Regions from separate parts of the Carnobacterium divergens DSM 20623 genome, predicted to be linked through region 2. Evidence: a T-box and tRNA genes for the amino acid it is inferred to sense, from the RefSeq annotation. Region 2 holds a T-box; the other regions hold tRNA genes.
The links. The T-box of region 2 lies ahead of BR52_RS03325 (valine--tRNA ligase). A T-box ahead of a tRNA ligase gene usually reads a tRNA of that ligase, here a tRNA-Val.

Region 1 (4,072 bases), 730 kb from region 2:
ATTAAAAATACTTCCTCCAGATGATTCTTCTTCAGTATCACCAGACAAACCTGCAATACTAACTACCTCTTCATAGACAGCAGGAACGTGATTGCCAATGACTACTTGGTATTGTCCACCACTCTTCATAACGGTTACAACGCCATCCATATTTTTTAAAATGTCATCATTTGCATTACTTTCATCCTTCAATTTAAAACGCAATCTTGTAATACAATGTGTTAAGCTATTAATGTTTTCTTTTCCGCCTACATTTGCTACAATTTTTTCTGCTAATTCATGATATTTCCCCATTTTTGTTTCCTCCAATAATTAATAAAATAGTTTAATTGAAGGTTTAGCCAACTGAATGTCACTATCCAAATGTTTCATGTCTTTTTCAATTCCTACTTACCTTACCTGCTAGCTTTCTGACCTCCCTTTTTTAATTTTATATTATGACTAGCCATTCTTTTCAACAATTCTTGCAATATGAATGGTTAGGTATAAACGTTCATCAGTGGATGTTTCATAATGATAATTGACTGCTAAAAATTCAGCAATTTTATCGACACATTGATAGGCATTCCAATACTTTTTTCGTACAATATCTAACAAATCCTCATCAGTCTCATTTTTATAAGGTTTATTGGACTGCATTCTCGAAATAAAAAATCGTAAATGTGTAGTAAATCGATAAAAATAGACCGAATCTTCATCAATGGTGATTTTAAAATAATACGTAATGATATTCATAATATCCTGGATAATTTTGGTTAAATCGTACATATTGTTCATTTCAGAATTTCCAGTTTGAGCATTAACTAAGTGCAACGCAATAAAGCCTGCTTCGTCTTCTGGAAGATCAATGTCATAATGTTCTTTTATTTTTTCAATCATTTTCATGCCAATTTTAAATTCCTTTGGATAGAAACGTTTAATGTCCCAGAGTAATGCATTGCGAACTTGCAGTCCATTTTTCTTTCGTTCCATAGAGGTAAAAACATGATCTGTTAAGGAAATGTAAATAGAATCATTGAGTTCCGTTTCTAACATTTCTTTACTATAATCAATGATTTGATCAACTATTGCTAAATACTCAATAGGCAATTCTAAGAGCAGCTCTTGAAATTTTTGTGACAATTCATCGCTACTTAATCGATAAACCTTGTCAATTTTATCCTTTTCAATTTTCTGCCCAATTTTTTTGCAGTAAGCCAAGCCACGTCCCATAATAATAATCTCATTTCCATAGCGATCTTTTGTTATCACAACATTATTATTTAGAATCTTTTCTATTAGCATTTCTTTCACACCCCGCCTTTCATGAAAAAAACCCAATACACCTTCATAGTCAAAGAAGTTTTCACCCCTTACTATAAACGTTGTATTAGGTTTAGCTTGCCGAAACAATCACTATCCATATGTTGTATGTAAATCCTATTTATACTATATACATTAACATTGTAAGCGCTTAATGTCAATCCTTTCTAAAAATAACTCCTTATGAATGAAATTCTATTTTTCATTTCCTCTTTTAAAATTTCTTGTGAGTTTAGCAAGAATTAATTGTATTTCATCTTGATTTACAGCTAGTTCTATTTTACTTTTAACTTTCACAAATTCTTTTCCCGTTATAGTTTTAATATGTTTTCTATGCCAATATATCATCATTTTATTATCTTTAATAATACTATAGTCAAAAGGCGTTTCTTTAAAACTATTTCTCTTATCAATTGATTTAATCATTTTATCCTTCTTTCCTTCATATTTATGATTGCTGTACTAAAATACTGGTTAATTGACTATATTATAACAAAAAATAAAAAAAGTACCAACGCATCGTTAGAAACGTTGGTACTGCTAGTATACCGGCGGCCGGGGTCGAACCGGCACGCCCTTGCGGGCACAGGATTTTGAGTCCAGCGCGTCTGCCAATTCCGCCACGCCGGCATAATTAACAAAAAGCTAGTATTTTTAAACAATGATAAAGGCGGTAACCGGATTTGAACCGGTGATGAAGGTTTTGCAGACCTCTGCCTTACCACTTGGCTATACCGCCATCATTTAAAAATATTAATAAAAAACTGGGCTAGCTGGATTCGAACCAACGCATAACAGAGTCAAAGTCTGTTGCCTTACCGCTTGGCGATAGCCCAATAATATAAAGGCGACTGATGGGGATCGAACCCACGCATGGCGGAACCACAATCCGCTGTGTTAACCACTTCACCACAATCGCCATCATAAAAATAGAAAATAATAAAATAATAAAATAAAAATACCTTAAAGGCGACTGATGGGGATCGAACCCACGCGTGGCGGAACCACAATCCGCTGTGTTAACCACTTCACCACAATCGCCATAACAATAAAAAATGGCAGGGGTAGCAGGAATTGAACCCACACTAATGGTTTTGGAGACCACTGTTCTACCTTTAAACTATACCCCTGTATTAAATTAAAAAACATAAAAAAATGGTGGAGGGGGGCAGATTCGAACTGCCGAACCCAAAGGAGCGGATTTACAGTCCGCCGCGTTTAGCCACTTCGCTACCCCTCCAAAAATGGTGGCGCGGGACAGAATCGAACTGCCGACACATGGAGCTTCAATCCATTGCTCTACCAACTGAGCTACCGAGCCATACTAGGGAAAAACATTAAATTATTAAAGCGGTCTGGACGGGACTCGAACCCGCGACCTCCTGCGTGACAGGCAGGCATTCTAACCAGCTGAACTACCAGACCAAAATACTATTTTTTATATCACATTTATATTTTTTAATTGTATCAAACACTATGATTAAAAAATAATGGAGGTTAACGGGATCGAACCGCTGACCCTCTGCTTGTAAGGCAGATGCTCTCCCAGCTGAGCTAAACCTCCAGATAAAACTATGACCCGTACGGGAATCGAACCCGTGATACCGCCGTGAAAGGGCGGTGTCTTAACCGCTTGACCAACGGGCCTATTTATTGATACGGAGAGTAAGGGATTCGAACCCTTGAGACAGTTTTCACCGCCTACACGATTTCCAATCGTGCTCCTTCGGCCAGCTCGGACAACTCTCCAGATTCATTTAAATCTCAATACAACTCAATAACACCATAGAAAACTATGTAACTCCGCAAGTAGGACTCGAACCTACGACATCATGATTAACAGTCATGCGCTACTACCAACTGAGCTATTGCGGAATAACTAAAAGCGTGGCAACGTCCTACCCTCACAAGGGGAAACCCCTAACTACTATCGGCGCTGAGAAGCTTAACTTCTGTGTTCGGCATGGGAACAGGTGTATCCTTCTCGCTGTCGCCACCACACTTCTTATTTAGTTCAGAGAAACGGTTTTAAAATATCACTACGTGCTATTTTATACTGTTCATCATCTACTCTTGTAAACCAATCGTAGTGATTCTCAGCAATTTCGTTCTCTCAAAACTGGATATTGTAAGCGCAATTTACTTTTTGATTCATGTGTTCCACCATTTATTTGGTTAAGTCCTCGACCGATTAGTATTGGTCCGCTCCATACATCGCTGTACTTCCACTTCCAACCTATCTACCTGATCATCTCTCAGGGGTCTTACTTGCCGAAGCAATGGGAAATCTCATCTCGAGGGGGGCTTCACGCTTAGATGCTTTCAGCGTTTATCCCTTCCACACATAGCTACCCAGCGATGCTCTTGGCAGAACAACTGGTACACCAGCGGTGTGTCCATCCCGGTCCTCTCGTACTAAGGACAGCTCCTCTCAAATTTCCTACGCCCGCGACGGATAGGGACCGAACTGTCTCACGACGTTCTGAACCCAGCTCGCGTACCGCTTTAATGGGCGAACAGCCCAACCCTTGGGACCGACTACAGCCCCAGGATGCGATGAGCCGACATCGAGGTGCCAAACCTCCCCGTCGATGTGGACTCTTGGGGGAGATAAGCCTGTTATCCCCAGGGTAGCTTTTATCCGTTGAGCGATGGCCCTTCCATGCGGAACCACCGGATCACTAAGCCCGACTTTCGTCCCTGCTCGACTTGTAGGTCTCGCAGTCAAGCTCCCTTCTGCCTTTACACTCTACGAATGATTTCCAACCAT
Region 2 (4,072 bases):
TCCAAATGAACCGACTCAATTTGGTTTACAAGTCCAAACCGACGAAGTTTTCGAGACCATGGTGAAGGATGCAAGAAAAGCAGAATTGCCCGTAGCAATCCATATTTTAGGCGATCAAGCTTTTGAAAATGTCATCACTACGTTAAAAAAATATCCTCCAAAAGTAGGTCAACTAGACCGAATGATTCACACGCCGTGGCTTCGACCTGATTTATTGAAAAAAGCAAGTGGCATGCCGTTGTTGTTTGATTTACAACCGCAATTTATGAGCAGCGACTTACCTTGGGCTCTTGAAGTTTTAGGGGAGACACATCCACCTCTTGCTTTTGCTTGGAAAAGCATCCAAAAAGCAGGCTTTGCAACAGCAGGAGGAAGTGATGCCCCCGTTGAAATCCCAAATCCTTTTTACGGTATTCACGCAGCCGTAACGAGAACAGTTAGCTCTGATTTAGATGGAAAACACTATTTTCCTGAAGAAGCATTGTCACGATTTGAAGCCATTCGATTATACACGGTTGGAAGTGCAAAAGCTTGCTATCACGAAACGACCAGAGGTATGATAAAACCCGGATTTGTTAGTGATTTTACGATTTTAAAAGACAATCCCTTCACTGTTTTTACAAAAGAATTAAGAACAATAAAAGTACTGAAAACAGTAATTGCCAATCAAATCGTTTTTTCAATAAAATAAGAATCTAGCTAGTTAGTGTAAAAAAAATACGCTAATTAGCTTTTTTGTTACGACTGTGAAAAAAATCACAATTTAATTGAATGTCAGGTATGACAATGGTAATATGGGGATAAGAGTGAAAACAGGAAGGTGAATTTGTTGGTAAAAAAATTAGAAACAGTACAGTTGCCAAAAGCAACAGCAAAACGATTGCCACTTTATTATCGTTATTTAAAAACATTAGAAGATTCTGGTGTCAAACGAATTAAATCAAAAGAATTTAGTGCCTTAACCCAAGTTCCCTCTACAACCATTCGACGAGATTTTTCCCATTTTGGAGAGCTTGGACGTAGTGGGTACGGCTATGATGTAGATCATGTAATTGAAGTTTTTGATCAAATTTTAAATGTGAATAAATTAACGAAAGTAGCAATAGTTGGCGTTGGGAATTTAGGGAAAGCATTATTAGCAAATAATTTCCGACGAGATGAAAATCTGAAAATCGCCTGCGGATTTGAAAAAGATGAGGCACAATGTGGCGAAGTCCTTTCAGGTATTCCTATTTATTCCATTGACGAAATGGCAGAAATTATTCAAGAAGAAGGAATTAACACAGCTATTTCGACGGTTCCAAGTCAATATTCGCAAGAAGCAATTGATTCCTTAGTTGCAGCCGGTGTGACGGCTATCTTAAACTTCGCGCCAGGTCGAGTGTCAGCTCCTCCTGAAGTAGACATCCGATACATCGATTTAACAACAGAATTATTAACCTTGATTTATTTCAACGAACACCTTCGTGAAAAAGTAGAGATTTAAGTATTTGAAGCAGAATGGTTGCGTCGCTTTTGTCTTTTTTCGTATACTAGAAGAAGTCAAACAATGTTTTTTACTAAAAGGAGATTATAATGATGGAAATTACTAAACGAGGCACCGTGATAATAGTCGAAGGAACACAACCAAAAGTTGGAGAAAAAGCACCTGAATTTAAATTAAAAAACTTAAACGATCAAGTCATTTCATTATCTGATTACCAAGGAGAAGTGGCGTTAATCAGTGTGATTCCAAATATTGATACATCCGTTTGTGCAATTCAAACCAAACAATTTAACCAAATTGCTGGAAAACTTGAAGGCGTACAGTTGATGACCATTTCAAACAATACAAAAGAAGAGCAAGCAGACTGGTGTGCTGGGAATGGCGTTGAAATGGAAATGCTTCACGATACTGATTTAACGTTTGCTAAAAGCTACGGATTATATATGCCAGAATTAGATTTACTAGCACGTTCCGTCTTTGTGGTTAATCGCGAAGGGGTCTTAGTTTATGAAGAAATCGTTTCAGAAATGAGCCATGAACCAAATTATGAAAAAGCAATTGAAGCAGCCAAAGAAGCAGTTGCTGCCAAATAAGCCAAATTTGTAAAAAAAGATTGAGTTTCGTAAGCTTCAATGCTAGAATTAAGAAAAGAAAAAAGCTTTGAACAAGAGGAGTATCTGCCCCTTAGATTTTAGAGAATAGAACATTTGCTGAGAGTTCTTAATCGATGGACAGAAAAGGTAGCTTGGGAGCTGGATAGGTGAAGTAGGAGTAACTTATCTCGGGTAGTTATCCGTTAAAGACTGAAAGTTGAGAGGTGTATCGCAATTAGATACACAAAATAGGTGGTACCGCGAATTCAAGCATTCGTCCTAATAAGTAGTTTGTTATTAGGGTGGATGCTTTTTAGTTTGCCTTAATTTCAAACCTTAATAGGCTGAGTTAAATCAAATTAAGAAAAGAGGTTGTACAAATGACAGAAGAATTAAAAATGCCAACAAAATACAATCCCCAAGAAGTTGAAGCGGGGCGCTATGATGAGTGGATAGCAAAGGATTTATTTAAACCAAGTGGAGATATGACAAAAAAACCTTATTCAATCGTGATTCCACCACCAAACGTAACGGGTAAATTACATTTAGGACACGCTTGGGACACAACTTTACAAGACATCATTATTCGTCAAAAACGCATGCAAGGATACGACACTCTTTGGTTGCCAGGAATGGATCATGCGGGGATTGCAACACAAGCAAAAGTAGAAGAAAAGCTAGCTGCAGAAGGTGTTTCACGTTACGATTTAGGACGTGAAAAATTTATCGATACCGTTTGGGAATGGAAAGAAGAGTACGCAACTTTTATTCGTGAACAATGGGCAAAAGTTGGGATTTCTGTTGATTATAGCCGTGAACGTTTTACCCTTGACGATGGGTTATCAGAAGCTGTTCGTAAAGTTTTTGTGACTATGTTTGAAAAAGATTTAATTTACCGCGGAGAATACATTATCAACTGGGATCCAAAAGCGAAAACAGCCTTATCGGATATCGAAGTAATCCATAAAGACGTAGAAGGAGCTTTTTATCATATGAGCTATCCTTTAGCTGACGGTAGCGGCGTCTTAGAAATTGCCACTACTCGACCTGAAACGATGTTAGGCGATACAGCCGTTGCAGTTCATCCAGAAGACGATCGTTACAAACACTTAATTGGAAAAATGTTAGTGTTGCCAATCGTCAATAAAGAGATTCCGATTATTGCGGATGAGTATGTTGAAATGGACTTTGGAACTGGTGTTGTTAAAATAACTCCAGCTCATGATCCAAATGACTTTGAAGTTGGAAATCGTCATTCATTACCACGTATCAATGTAATGAATGAAGATGGAACAATGAATGAACTTGCAGGTAAATATGAAGGCATGGATCGTTTTAAAGCACGTAAAGAAATCATTAAAGAATTAGAAGAAATCGGTCGTTTAATTAAAATCGAAAAAATGGTTCATAGTGTGGGCCATTCTGAACGCACAGGAGTTGTCGTAGAGCCACGTTTATCAACTCAATGGTTTGTTAAAATGGCACCATTAGCAAAAGAAGCAATGGACAATCAAGCTACGGATCAAGCTGTAAACTTTGTTCCTGAACGTTTTGAAAATACGTATATGCGTTGGATGGAAAATGTTCATGATTGGGTTATTTCTCGTCAGTTATGGTGGGGACACCGTATTCCAGCATGGTACCACAAAGAAACAGGCGAATTGTATGTGGGCATGGAAGAACCAGCAGATGCGGAAAATTGGATTCAAGATCCAGATGTATTAGATACGTGGTTCAGTTCAGCTTTATGGCCATTTTCAACGATGGGCTGGCCAGATACAGAAGCGCCAGATTTTAAACGTTATTTCCCAACGAATACTTTAGTAACAGGATATGATATTATCTTCTTCTGGGTAAGTCGAATGATGTTCCAAAGTTTAGAGTTTACAGAAGAGCGTCCTTTTGAAAATGTTTTGATTCACGGATTAATTCGTGACGAACAAGGTCGCAAAATGAGTAAATCATTAGGGAACGGAATTGACCCTATGGAAGT
Region 3 (4,072 bases), 310 kb from region 2:
AGCCCCAGTAAACGGCGGCCGTAACTATAACGGTCCTAAGGTAGCGAAATTCCTTGTCGGGTAAGTTCCGACCCGCACGAAAGGCGTAACGATCTGGGCACTGTCTCAACGAGAGACTCGGTGAAATTATAGTACCTGTGAAGATGCAGGTTACCCGCGACAGGACGGAAAGACCCCATGGAGCTTTACTGCAGTTTGATATTGAGTGTTTGTACAGCTTGTACAGGATAGGTAGGAGCCATAGAAGCCGGGACGCCAGTCTCGGTGGAGGCATTGGTGGGATACTACCCTTGCTGTATGACCACTCTAACCCTCACCACTAATCGTGGTGGGAGACAGTGTCAGACGGGCAGTTTGACTGGGGCGGTCGCCTCCTAAAGAGTAACGGAGGCGCCCAAAGGTTCCCTCAGAATGGTTGGAAATCATTCGTAGAGTGTAAAGGCAGAAGGGAGCTTGACTGCGAGACCTACAAGTCGAGCAGGGACGAAAGTCGGGCTTAGTGATCCGGTGGTTCCGCATGGAAGGGCCATCGCTCAACGGATAAAAGCTACCCTGGGGATAACAGGCTTATCTCCCCCAAGAGTCCACATCGACGGGGAGGTTTGGCACCTCGATGTCGGCTCATCGCATCCTGGGGCTGTAGTCGGTCCCAAGGGTTGGGCTGTTCGCCCATTAAAGCGGTACGCGAGCTGGGTTCAGAACGTCGTGAGACAGTTCGGTCCCTATCCGTCGCGGGCGTAGGAAATTTGAGAGGAGCTGTCCTTAGTACGAGAGGACCGGGATGGACACACCGCTGGTGTACCAGTTGTTCTGCCAAGAGCATCGCTGGGTAGCTATGTGTGGAAGGGATAAACGCTGAAAGCATCTAAGCGTGAAGCCCCCCTCGAGATGAGATTTCCCATTGCTTCGGCAAGTAAGACCCCTGAGAGATGATCAGGTAGATAGGTTGGAAGTGGAAGTACAGCGATGTATGGAGCGGACCAATACTAATCGGTCGAGGACTTAACCAAATAAATGGTGGAACACATGAATCAAAAAGTAAATTGTGCTTACAATATCCAGTTTTGAGAGAACGAAGTTGTCTCAACTAAATAAGAAGTGTGGTGGCGACAGCGAGAAGGATACACCTGTTCCCATGCCGAACACAGAAGTTAAGCTTCTCAGCGCCGATAGTAGTTAGGGGTTTCCCCTTGTGAGGGTAGGACGTTGCCACGCAGATTATTTATTTTAAATTTCATATGGAGGTTTAGCTCAGCTGGGAGAGCATCTGCCTTACAAGCAGAGGGTCAGCGGTTCGATCCCGTTAACCTCCACCATGAGTCATTAGCTCAGTTGGTAGAGCATCTGACTTTTAATCAGAGGGTCGTAGGTTCGAATCCTACATGACTCATAACTAAGCATTTCAAATGTGTAGTTATGCCATACTTTTGCGGGTGTGGCGGAATTGGCAGACGCACTAGATTTAGGATCTAGCGCCTAACGGCGTGGGGGTTCAAGTCCCTTCACCCGCACCATTTATTTTATATAGCCGGCTTAGCTCAGTTGGTAGAGCATCTGATTTGTAATCAGAGGGTCGAGGGTTCAACTCCTTTAGCCGGCACCATTTTGCGGAAATAGCTCAGTGGTAGAGCACCACCTTGCCAAGGTGGGGGTCGCGGGTTCGAACCCCGTTTTCCGCTTGTTAGACTAATAATAAGATTGCCCAGATTGAAAAATCTGATCCACATTCCATGCCGGGGTGGCGGAACTGGCAGACGCACAGGACTTAAAATCCTGCGGTGAGTGATCACCGTGCCGGTTCGATTCCGGCCCTCGGCACCATTTGCACCCATAGCTCAACTGGATAGAGTACCTGACTACGAATCAGGCGGTTAGAGGTTCGACCCCTCTTGGGTGCATTCTTTAGAAATAAAGATCATATCTTCGAGTTCAAAACGGGAAGTAGCTCAGCTTGGTAGAGCACTTGGTTTGGGACCAAGGGGTCGCAGGTTCGAATCCTGTCTTCCCGATTGATTTTAATTATGGGGCCTTAGCTCAGCTGGGAGAGCGCCTGCCTTGCACGCAGGAGGTCAGCGGTTCGATCCCGCTAGGCTCCACTTTTAAAAACTTAGATATAATTATTTTGGCGGTGTAGCTCAGCTGGCTAGAGCGTCCGGTTCATACCCGGGAGGTCGGGGGTTCGATCCCCTTCGCCGCTATTAAATGAATAGACCTCGGACCTTTAGCTCAGTTGGTTAGAGCAAACGGCTCATAACCGTTCGGTCGTAGGTTCGAGTCCTACAAGGTCCATTGATATATTCAAATATTCATATTATTTTTTTCGGAGGATTACCCAAGTCCGGCTGAAGGGAACGGTCTTGAAAACCGTCAGGTGGGTAAAACCACGCAAGGGTTCGAATCCCTTATCCTCCTTACTACTTTTTATTAAGTAGAGAAACATTTAAATTATCGCGGGGTGGAGCAGTTGGCAGCTCGTCGGGCTCATAACCCGAAGGTCACAGGTTCAAGTCCTGTCCCCGCAATTTCTCTAAAACACTTGTTTAAAGAGAAGAAGTGACGCAATACAACATACATTTTTGGTTTGGTAGTTCAGCTGGTTAGAATGCCTGCCTGTCACGCAGGAGGTCGCGGGTTCGAGTCCCGTCCAGACCGTTAGAAATATATTTGGCTCAGTAGCTCAGTTGGTAGAGCAATGGATTGAAGCTCCATGTGTCGGCAGTTCGATTCTGTCCTGCGCCATATTTATTTTGCGGGTGTAGTTTAGTGGTAAAACCACAGCCTTCCAAGCTGTTGTCGCGAGTTCGATTCTCGTCACCCGCTTTTACGTTTTATGGGCCTATAGCTCAGCTGGTTAGAGCGCACGCCTGATAAGCGTGAGGTCGATGGTTCGAGTCCATTTAGGCCCATTGTAAATAAATACTTTTAAAATATTGGATTGGGGAAGTACTCAAGTGGCTGAAGAGGCGCCCCTGCTAAGGGTGTAGGTCGTTAACGCGGCGCGAGGGTTCAAATCCCTCCTTCTCCGTATTTTAATTTTAATAAAAAGGCCCGTTGGTCAAGCGGTTAAGACACCGCCCTTTCACGGCGGTATCACGGGTTCGATTCCCGTACGGGTCATAGTTTTATAAAAACTTTTTTTCGGAGGATTACCCAAGTCCGGCTGAAGGGAACGGTCTTGAAAACCGTCAGGTGGGTAAAACCACGCAAGGGTTCGAATCCCTTATCCTCCTTACTACTTTTTATTAAGTAGAGAAACATTTAAATTATCGCGGGGTGGAGCAGTTGGCAGCTCGTCGGGCTCATAACCCGAAGGTCACAGGTTCAAGTCCTGTCCCCGCAATTTCTCTAAAACACTTGTTTAAAGAGAAGAAGTGACGCAATACAACATACATTTTTGGTTTGGTAGTTCAGCTGGTTAGAATGCCTGCCTGTCACGCAGGAGGTCGCGGGTTCGAGTCCCGTCCAGACCGTTTTATAGTATTGCGGGTGTAGTTTAGTGGTAAAACCACAGCCTTCCAAGCTGTTGTCGCGAGTTCGATTCTCGTCACCCGCTTTTTTTTTTTATGGGCCTATAGCTCAGCTGGTTAGAGCGCACGCCTGATAAGCGTGAGGTCGATGGTTCGAGTCCATTTAGGCCCATTGTAAATAAATACTTTTAAAATATTGGATTGGGGAAGTACTCAAGTGGCTGAAGAGGCGCCCCTGCTAAGGGTGTAGGTCGTTAACGCGGCGCGAGGGTTCAAATCCCTCCTTCTCCGTATTTTAATTTTAATAAAAAGGCCCGTTGGTCAAGCGGTTAAGACACCGCCCTTTCACGGCGGTATCACGGGTTCGATTCCCGTACGGGTCATTGAGTCTTCTGATTATCAGAAGACTTTTTTTGTTTTATAAACGAATGAAAAGACATTACTGAGAGCTACCTCGGTAATGTCTTTTTCATTCGTTTATCATTTTTGGGTAACAAATACTTTAATCAAGGCTGTAATACATAGTAAGATAGTAAATAGTATTTGGAACAGATTGATTAGTTTTATTTTGTAACTAGTAGAGTGATTGATTTTATTTACTTGAA

Region 1: it encodes a tRNA-Val, which carries the amino acid that the T-box ahead of BR52_RS03325 (valine--tRNA ligase) is inferred to sense. The anticodon was not compared.
Region 3: it encodes a tRNA-Val, which carries the amino acid that the T-box ahead of BR52_RS03325 (valine--tRNA ligase) is inferred to sense. The anticodon was not compared.

Annotation. Positions count from the first base shown of each region.
Region 1 is NZ_JQLO01000001.1:1,394,630-1,398,701, forward strand. Features, by position in the region: gene BR52_RS06785 (beta-glucoside-specific PTS transporter subunit IIABC) at 1-294, opposite strand, end outside; gene licT (BglG family transcription antiterminator LicT) at 442-1,284, opposite strand; gene BR52_RS06795 (hypothetical protein) at 1,498-1,728, opposite strand; tRNA gene BR52_RS06800 (tRNA-Leu) at 1,849-1,932, opposite strand; tRNA gene BR52_RS06805 (tRNA-Cys) at 1,971-2,041, opposite strand; tRNA gene BR52_RS06810 (tRNA-Gln) at 2,067-2,138, opposite strand; tRNA gene BR52_RS06815 (tRNA-His) at 2,149-2,221, opposite strand; tRNA gene BR52_RS06820 (tRNA-His) at 2,271-2,343, opposite strand; tRNA gene BR52_RS06825 (tRNA-Trp) at 2,359-2,432, opposite strand; tRNA gene BR52_RS06830 (tRNA-Tyr) at 2,459-2,542, opposite strand; tRNA gene BR52_RS06835 (tRNA-Phe) at 2,548-2,623, opposite strand; tRNA gene BR52_RS06840 (tRNA-Asp) at 2,654-2,727, opposite strand; tRNA gene BR52_RS06845 (tRNA-Val) at 2,794-2,866, opposite strand; tRNA gene BR52_RS06850 (tRNA-Glu) at 2,878-2,949, opposite strand; tRNA gene BR52_RS06855 (tRNA-Ser) at 2,962-3,051, opposite strand; tRNA gene BR52_RS06860 (tRNA-Asn) at 3,104-3,177, opposite strand; rRNA gene rrf (5S ribosomal RNA) at 3,188-3,303, opposite strand; rRNA gene BR52_RS06870 (23S ribosomal RNA) at 3,474-4,072, opposite strand, start outside.
Region 2 is NZ_JQLO01000001.1:664,229-668,300, forward strand. Features, by position in the region: gene BR52_RS03310 (amidohydrolase) at 1-691, shown strand, start outside; gene BR52_RS03315 (redox-sensing transcriptional repressor Rex) at 830-1,486, shown strand; gene tpx (thiol peroxidase) at 1,579-2,079, shown strand; T-box leader at 2,138-2,364, shown strand; gene BR52_RS03325 (valine--tRNA ligase) at 2,460-4,072, shown strand, end outside.
Region 3 is NZ_JQLO01000001.1:355,658-359,729, forward strand. Features, by position in the region: rRNA gene BR52_RS01705 (23S ribosomal RNA) at 1-1,010, shown strand, start outside; rRNA gene rrf (5S ribosomal RNA) at 1,100-1,215, shown strand; tRNA gene BR52_RS01715 (tRNA-Val) at 1,241-1,316, shown strand; tRNA gene BR52_RS01720 (tRNA-Lys) at 1,318-1,390, shown strand; tRNA gene BR52_RS01725 (tRNA-Leu) at 1,430-1,514, shown strand; tRNA gene BR52_RS01730 (tRNA-Thr) at 1,528-1,603, shown strand; tRNA gene BR52_RS01735 (tRNA-Gly) at 1,608-1,679, shown strand; tRNA gene BR52_RS01740 (tRNA-Leu) at 1,733-1,821, shown strand; tRNA gene BR52_RS01745 (tRNA-Arg) at 1,825-1,898, shown strand; tRNA gene BR52_RS01750 (tRNA-Pro) at 1,936-2,009, shown strand; tRNA gene BR52_RS01755 (tRNA-Ala) at 2,024-2,096, shown strand; tRNA gene BR52_RS01760 (tRNA-Met) at 2,125-2,198, shown strand; tRNA gene BR52_RS01765 (tRNA-Ile) at 2,216-2,289, shown strand; tRNA gene BR52_RS01770 (tRNA-Ser) at 2,323-2,412, shown strand; tRNA gene BR52_RS01775 (tRNA-Met) at 2,450-2,522, shown strand; tRNA gene BR52_RS01780 (tRNA-Asp) at 2,579-2,652, shown strand; tRNA gene BR52_RS01785 (tRNA-Phe) at 2,667-2,739, shown strand; tRNA gene BR52_RS01790 (tRNA-Gly) at 2,750-2,820, shown strand; tRNA gene BR52_RS01795 (tRNA-Ile) at 2,833-2,906, shown strand; tRNA gene BR52_RS01800 (tRNA-Ser) at 2,938-3,025, shown strand; tRNA gene BR52_RS01805 (tRNA-Glu) at 3,046-3,117, shown strand; tRNA gene BR52_RS01810 (tRNA-Ser) at 3,141-3,230, shown strand; tRNA gene BR52_RS01815 (tRNA-Met) at 3,268-3,340, shown strand; tRNA gene BR52_RS01820 (tRNA-Asp) at 3,397-3,470, shown strand; tRNA gene BR52_RS01825 (tRNA-Gly) at 3,483-3,553, shown strand; tRNA gene BR52_RS01830 (tRNA-Ile) at 3,566-3,639, shown strand; tRNA gene BR52_RS01835 (tRNA-Ser) at 3,671-3,758, shown strand; tRNA gene BR52_RS01840 (tRNA-Glu) at 3,779-3,850, shown strand.